Regions from separate parts of the Bacillus sp. Hm123 genome, predicted to be linked through region 2. Evidence: a T-box and tRNA genes for the amino acid it is inferred to sense, from the RefSeq annotation. Region 2 holds a T-box; the other holds one or more tRNA genes.

Region 1 (3,387 bases), 1.0 Mb from region 2:
TCGAGCAGGGACGAAAGTCGGGCTTAGTGATCCGGTGGTTCCGCATGGAAGGGCCATCGCTCAACGGATAAAAGCTACCCCGGGGATAACAGGCTTATCTCCCCCAAGAGTCCACATCGACGGGGAGGTTTGGCACCTCGATGTCGGCTCATCGCATCCTGGGGCTGTAGTCGGTCCCAAGGGTTGGGCTGTTCGCCCATTAAAGCGGTACGCGAGCTGGGTTCAGAACGTCGTGAGACAGTTCGGTCCCTATCCGTCGCGGGCGCAGGAAATTTGAGAGGAGCTGTCCTTAGTACGAGAGGACCGGGATGGACGCACCGCTGGTGTACCAGTTGTCTTGCCAAAGGCATCGCTGGGTAGCTATGTGCGGACGGGATAAGTGCTGAAAGCATCTAAGCATGAAGCCCCCCTCAAGATGAGATTTCCCATAGCGCAAGCTAGTAAGATCCCTGAAAGATGATCAGGTAGATAGGTTCGAGGTGGAAGCGTGGCGACACGTGGAGCTGACGAATACTAATCGATCGAGGACTTTTCCTAGGCGATTTGCAAGGTTACAATACTTATTATCCAGTTTTGAAAGAACAAAAAAGTTCTTGCAAAAGATCATTATTATGTTATAATAATAAATGTCTTGAAAAGTCTGGTGGCGATAGCGAAGAGGTCACACCCGTTCCCATACCGAACACGGAAGTTAAGCTCTTCAGCGCCGATGGTAGTTGGGGGTTTCCCCCTGTGAGAGTAGGACGTTGCCAGGCGGATATTCCGCAGTAGCTCAGTGGTAGAGCAATCGGCTGTTAACCGATCGGTCGTAAGTTCGAATCTTACCTGCGGAGCCATTTAGGAGAGCTGTCCGAGTGGCCGAAGGAGCACGATTGGAAATCGTGTAGGCGGTTAACGCTGCCTCAAGGGTTCAAATCCCTTGCTCTCCGCCATTTATACATAATAAAAATAGGCCCGTTGGTCAAGCGGTTAAGACACCGCCCTTTCACGGCGGTAACACGGGTTCGAATCCCGTACGGGTCACCATATGGAGGATTAGCTCAGCTGGGAGAGCACCTGCCTTACAAGCAGGGGGTCGGCGGTTCGATCCCGTCATCCTCCACCATTAATAAATTAGTATCGTCGCGGGGTGGAGCAGTCTGGTAGCTCGTCGGGCTCATAACCCGAAGGTCGCAGGTTCAAATCCTGTCCCCGCAATAAATGGTCCGGTAGTTCAGTTGGTTAGAATGCCTGCCTGTCACGCAGGAGGTCGCGGGTTCGAGTCCCGTCCGGACCGCCATTTATATAATAATCTTGGCTCAGTAGCTCAGTTGGTAGAGCAATGGACTGAAAATCCATGTGTCGGCGGTTCGATTCCGTCCTGAGCCACCTTTATTGCCGGTGTAGCTCAATTGGTAGAGCAACTGACTTGTAATCAGTAGGTTGGGGGTTCAAGTCCTCTCGCCGGCACCACTTTTTAATATATGGAGGGGTAGCGAAGTGGCTAAACGCGGCGGACTGTAAATCCGCTCCCTCAGGGTTCGGCGGTTCGAATCCGTCCCCCTCCACCAGTTTTATAGGGGCATAGTTTAACGGTAGAACAGAGGTCTCCAAAACCTCCAGTGTGGGTTCGATTCCTACTGCCCCTGCCAAGTAAAATTCATAAAAATTATGGCGATCGTGGCGAAGTGGTTAACGCATCGGATTGTGGTTCCGACATTCGGGGGTTCGATTCCCCTCGGTCGCCCCATATTTAATTAATGGGCTATAGCCAAGCGGTAAGGCAGCGGATTTTGATTCCGTCACGCGAAGGTTCGAATCCTTCTAGCCCAGTTTGCGGAAGTAGTTCAGTGGTAGAACACCACCTTGCCAAGGTGGGGGTCGCGGGTTCGAATCCCGTCTTCCGCTCCAGTACATCTTTATGGCGGCATAGCCAAGTGGTAAGGCAGAGGTCTGCAAAACCTTCACCACCGGTTCAAATCCGGTTGCCGCCTCCATAATTTGCCGGTGTGGCGGAATTGGCAGACGCGCACGACTCAAAATCGTGTTCCGTGAGGAGTGTCGGTTCGACCCCGACCACCGGTATTATAAAACGTTGATATAACGGCATTTAAAGACATCTACTATCGTTAGTAGGTGTCTTTTTTGCTCATAATGATGAAGTTCTACATTGAGAGTCTTTATAGACATGTATAAAGGTATTACTTTGACGAATCTTCTGTTTTGAGGATGCTCTCAAACTTATTAAAGGTGGTATAGTATTTTTTAGGTGTGTGAAGATCTAGGGTATTAAAAACATAAATGAAAGGTGTGTAGTGATGAAAGAGATTATATTTAAGAACATTGATCCAATAATAAATGTGCTTTTATCTTATGCAACTTCGAGAGAAAAAATTAGTCGAGAGTATGAAACATACATACAGTCGTTAAATCGAAAGTTATATACGTTTGAGTTGGAAGGATTAATGGTTGGTTGTATCGGGATTGAGTTTGTTTGTTCGAATAAGTGCGAAATAAAACATATTGCGGTATTTCCAAATAAAAGAGGGAAGATGATTGGAAGTAAAATGATTAAGTATATTTGTGATACATACTCGTTAAGTTTTATTTTTGCTGAAACAGATAAAGATGCAGTGGAGTTTTATCGGAAATATGGATTTGAGATAACGAGCTTAGGTGAGAAATATCCAGGCACTGAGCGGTTTTTGTGTGAATATAAAGTTATATGAATCATAATAAGTAGATTGTAAGAGGAATGATAAATGGAGTATATTTCAGGAATTTAATCGTATACATGATAAAAGGAGGTGTAAAAAATGAATCTAAAAAAAGCAAAGATTTATATTTGTGGCTTCATTGCTTTAGGGGTCGTTTCTTTACTACTAACTGGTGCAAGTATACCTGGCATTTTTGGTTCTCAAATAGGGGTGAATCCTTTTCGTGTATTAAAAATAATTGCTTTGTTTTCATTCGTGTCCGCTATTATAACCTACTTCAAATTTCTTAAAGCTAAAAAAGTAGACACGATATAGGCTTTGCTTACCTGCAAAGGCAGGTTTTTTTTATTTTTAAATCTCATTTAAATTAAAAAAACTATTGACCTTAAATGGTTTTTAATGTAGAATATTAAATGTTCAGTCAAGAGAAATAAGCTTTGATGCGGGTGTAGTTTAATGGTAAAACCTCAGCCTTCCAAGCTGATGTCGTGAGTTCGATTCTCATCACCCGCTCCATACATATTGCTATTAACGCAATGTTTTGTTCTTTAGAATAAAACATTGCGTTTTTTACTGTTGTGTGGAATAATGCCTTAGCAAATGAATCGTTCTCTGAAAGGAGAAGAACAATGAATTACGATGTGTTAAAGCAAGAGATTATTGCTTATAGCCGAGAGATCGGGATAGATAA
Region 2 (3,387 bases):
CCAGCCAAAGCGGAAGGAACCGACGAAGAAAAATGGGCGTTCTTCCAGCGTGTCCGTGATGAAATTGAAGCCAGAATCCAACGCTTTTCAGAAATTGGATAATAAACTCAAACAGCCGATGATTCCTAAGAGGGAAATCATCGGCTGTTTTCACAGAAAAGCTTATTCTGCTGGTGCTACAAATGTACGAGCAGCTAACTCATTGTCTAACATAAATAGGGCATTGGAGTCGTTCTCAATGCGCTTAATCTTGTTAATAAGCGTATCAAATGTAGCCTCTTCTTCCACTTGCTCATCAATGAACCATTTCAAAAAGGCCATTGTCGCATGCTCGCGCTCATCCATCGCCAAGTCTGACAGGTGATAGAAACGCTTCGTCACTTCTCTCTCATGCTCATACCCAACTTGGAAAGCTTCAAGGATCGAACCATAATCGTTGCTTGGATCTTTGAATCCAGACACGATCGCTCTTTCGCCACGGTCGTTAATATAATTGTATAGCTTCATTGCATGGAAACGCTCTTCTTCCGCTTGCACAAGGAAAAAGTTAGCGAAGCCATCGTAGCTTTCAGCCGTACAATAAGCAGCCATTGCCATGTACGTATGAGCCGAATAAAACTCAAAATTCATTTGATCGATTAGTGCATCTCGTAAAGTCGTAGATAACATAGGTAAAAACTCCTTTGTATGTAATGTGATAACGTTCTCGTCGTTTATTGAGAATAAATATCAATTACATTGTAATGAAAAAATTTGGTTCTGTCTAGTTATCAATCATAATCAATTTTTCTAGGGGTGACAATAGTTGAGACTGAAAAATTAGCTTTAGAGGAAATTAATCCAACAAAAAGAAAATTTCAACTTTTGATTGACTAGAATTACCAAAGCCGTTATAGTAATTAACAATATACAAGAGGCGTTGAAAAGGACATGAGCGTTTTTTACGGTTCACAGAGAGGGAAGCCAAGGTTGAGAGCTTCCTAACACGAAAAAATGACTTACCCCCTTAGAGCTGTATTGGTGAACGAATAGTAATCAATACCGTAGCGGCTACGATACAGCCAAAGGAGCCATCATGGCAAGGAACATGATGGGAATCTGGGTGGAACCACGGGTCTAACACACGCTCGTCCCTTTTTAGGGATGAATGTGTGTTTTTTTATTTTTATAAAGATAAGCGTTGAAAAGGACATGAGCGTTTTTTACGGTTCACAGAGAGGGAAGCCCAGGGTGAAAGCTTCCTAACACGAAAAAATGACTTACCCCCTTAGAGCTGTATTGGTGAACGAATAGTAATCAATACCGTAGCGGCTACGATACAGCCAAAGGAGCCATCATAGCAAGGAATATGATGGGAATCTGGGTGGAACCACGGGTCTAACACACGCTCGTCCCTTTCTTTAGGGAGGCGTGTGTTTTTTTGTGCAAAAAATGATAAGAGGTGTTAAGAACATGAGTGCAAATGAAGTGGTCATCAAGTTTCCAGATGGAAAGGAAAAGAAGTATGCAAAAGGGGTATCTTTAGCAGAGATTGCGCAGTCAATTAGTCCGAGTTTAAAAAAGAAGTCTATTGCTGGTCAGGTGAACGGAGCATTATATGATGTAACACGTCGTATTGAAGAGAGTGCAGAGGTTGAACTGTATGATCTTCATTCGGCAGAAGGGCTAGAGGTCATGAGGCATACAACGGCCCATGTGTTAGCTCAAGCCGTCAAGCGTCTATATGGAGACGTTTATTTAGGTGTCGGTCCTGTCGTTGAAAATGGTTTTTACTATGACATTGACATGGAACATCACTTAGCTGTTCATGAGCTGCCAAAGATCGAAAAAGAAATGAATAAAATTATCGCTGAAAATCTTGAAATTACACGTGAGGAAGTGTCACGAGAAAAAGCACAAGAGCTGTTTGCTCACGATCCGTTTAAGCTGGAATTGCTAGAACAGATTCCAGCTGAAGACGTGGTGACAATTTATCGTCAAGGGGAATTTTTTGACTTGTGCCGGGGTCCGCATTTACCCTCTACTCGGCATATTAAAGTGTTTAAATTAACTCATATTTCAGGAGCCTATTGGCGAGGAGATAGTAATAACCAAGTATTGCAGCGTATTTACGGTGTTGCTTTTGCTTCCAAACAAGAGTTAGATGATTATTTTCATTTTATCGAGGAGGCTCAAAAGCGCAATCACCGGAAATTAGGCAACGAGTTAGAACTATTTATGTTTTCTGAAGAGGCACCGGGCATGCCATTTTATTTAGCTAACGGACAAGTGATTCGTACAGAATTAGAGTCCTTTTTAAGAGAGTTGCAACATATCCATGATTATCAGGAAGTCCGTACACCGATGATGATGAACCAACAGCTGTGGGAGCAATCAGGGCATTGGGATTACTATAAAGAGAATATGTATTTCTCTGAAGTGGAACATCAAAAGTTCGCCTTAAAGCCGATGAATTGCCCGGGGCATATGCTGATCTTTAGAAATAAGCTTCACTCCTATCGCGACCTTCCGCTTCGGATGGCGGAGTTTGGGCAGGTTCATCGTCATGAATTTAGCGGGGCTTTAAATGGCTTGTTGCGAGTTCGGACATTTTGCCAAGATGATGCCCATATTTTTGTGACACCGAATCAAATTGAAGATGAAATTAGGTCGGCATTAAAGCTTATTGAAGAAGTGTACCGCACATTTGGCTTTCAATATGAAATTGAGCTGTCGACAAGACCGGATGATTATATGGGAGAAGACGCATTATGGGATCAAGCAGAAGGAGCTTTAAAGAACGTATTAGAGAACCTTAATTATGAATACAAAATTAATGAAGGAGATGGCGCCTTTTATGGACCGAAAATTGACATTCATATTAAAGATGCTCTGAAGAGAAGTCACCAATGTGCAACGATTCAATTAGATTTTCAAATGCCTGAAAAGTTTGACCTCACATATATCGATGAGAGCAACAATAAAGTTCGTCCAGTGGTCATCCATCGAGCCGTGTTTGGATCGATTGATCGTTTTCTTGGTATTTTAATAGAACATTTTGGCGGTGTGTTTCCTTTATGGCTCGCACCTGTCCAAGTGAAAGTGATCGGTGTATCTAATGACGTTCATAAAGAGTATGTAGAAGAGATCGGCAAACGGATGAAACAAGAAAATTTGCGAGTAGAACTAGATTTACGTGAAGAGAAGCTAGGCTACAAAATTCGAGAAGCACAAATGAAGAAGATTCCATACATTCTTGTCGTAGGAGATCAAGAACGAGAACATCAATCGGTGAGCGTGAGGAAACATGGGCAAGCGGCTTCCTATGAACTGGGATTAGAAGAGTTTATCGCTCATTTAAAGCAGACTGTGGTAAATAGAGAGCTTTAAAAAGATAGAATGATAATC

The links. The T-box of region 2 lies ahead of thrS (threonine--tRNA ligase). A T-box ahead of a tRNA ligase gene usually reads a tRNA of that ligase, here a tRNA-Thr.
Region 1: it has a tRNA-Thr gene. The T-box ahead of thrS (threonine--tRNA ligase) is inferred to sense a tRNA for this amino acid. The anticodon was not compared.

What each region holds. Positions count from the first base shown of each region.
Region 1 is NZ_CM200277.1:889,550-892,936, forward strand. Features, by position in the region: rRNA gene ACSVDJ_RS04575 (23S ribosomal RNA) at 1-537, shown strand, start outside; rRNA gene rrf (5S ribosomal RNA) at 640-755, shown strand; tRNA gene ACSVDJ_RS04585 (tRNA-Asn) at 762-836, shown strand; tRNA gene ACSVDJ_RS04590 (tRNA-Ser) at 841-932, shown strand; tRNA gene ACSVDJ_RS04595 (tRNA-Glu) at 952-1,026, shown strand; tRNA gene ACSVDJ_RS04600 (tRNA-Val) at 1,030-1,105, shown strand; tRNA gene ACSVDJ_RS04605 (tRNA-Met) at 1,124-1,197, shown strand; tRNA gene ACSVDJ_RS04610 (tRNA-Asp) at 1,203-1,279, shown strand; tRNA gene ACSVDJ_RS04615 (tRNA-Phe) at 1,296-1,368, shown strand; tRNA gene ACSVDJ_RS04620 (tRNA-Thr) at 1,377-1,452, shown strand; tRNA gene ACSVDJ_RS04625 (tRNA-Tyr) at 1,466-1,550, shown strand; tRNA gene ACSVDJ_RS04630 (tRNA-Trp) at 1,558-1,631, shown strand; tRNA gene ACSVDJ_RS04635 (tRNA-His) at 1,654-1,729, shown strand; tRNA gene ACSVDJ_RS04640 (tRNA-Gln) at 1,741-1,812, shown strand; tRNA gene ACSVDJ_RS04645 (tRNA-Gly) at 1,816-1,890, shown strand; tRNA gene ACSVDJ_RS04650 (tRNA-Cys) at 1,903-1,976, shown strand; tRNA gene ACSVDJ_RS04655 (tRNA-Leu) at 1,983-2,064, shown strand; gene ACSVDJ_RS04660 (GNAT family N-acetyltransferase) at 2,298-2,708, shown strand; gene ACSVDJ_RS04665 (hypothetical protein) at 2,796-3,011, shown strand; tRNA gene ACSVDJ_RS04670 (tRNA-Gly) at 3,139-3,212, shown strand; gene queG (tRNA epoxyqueuosine(34) reductase QueG) at 3,326-3,387, shown strand, end outside.
Region 2 is NZ_CM200277.1:1,922,475-1,925,861, reverse strand. Features, by position in the region: gene arsC (arsenate reductase (thioredoxin)) at 1-102, shown strand, start outside; gene ACSVDJ_RS09895 (ferritin) at 163-669, opposite strand; T-box leader at 1,172-1,399, shown strand; gene thrS (threonine--tRNA ligase) at 1,453-3,369, shown strand.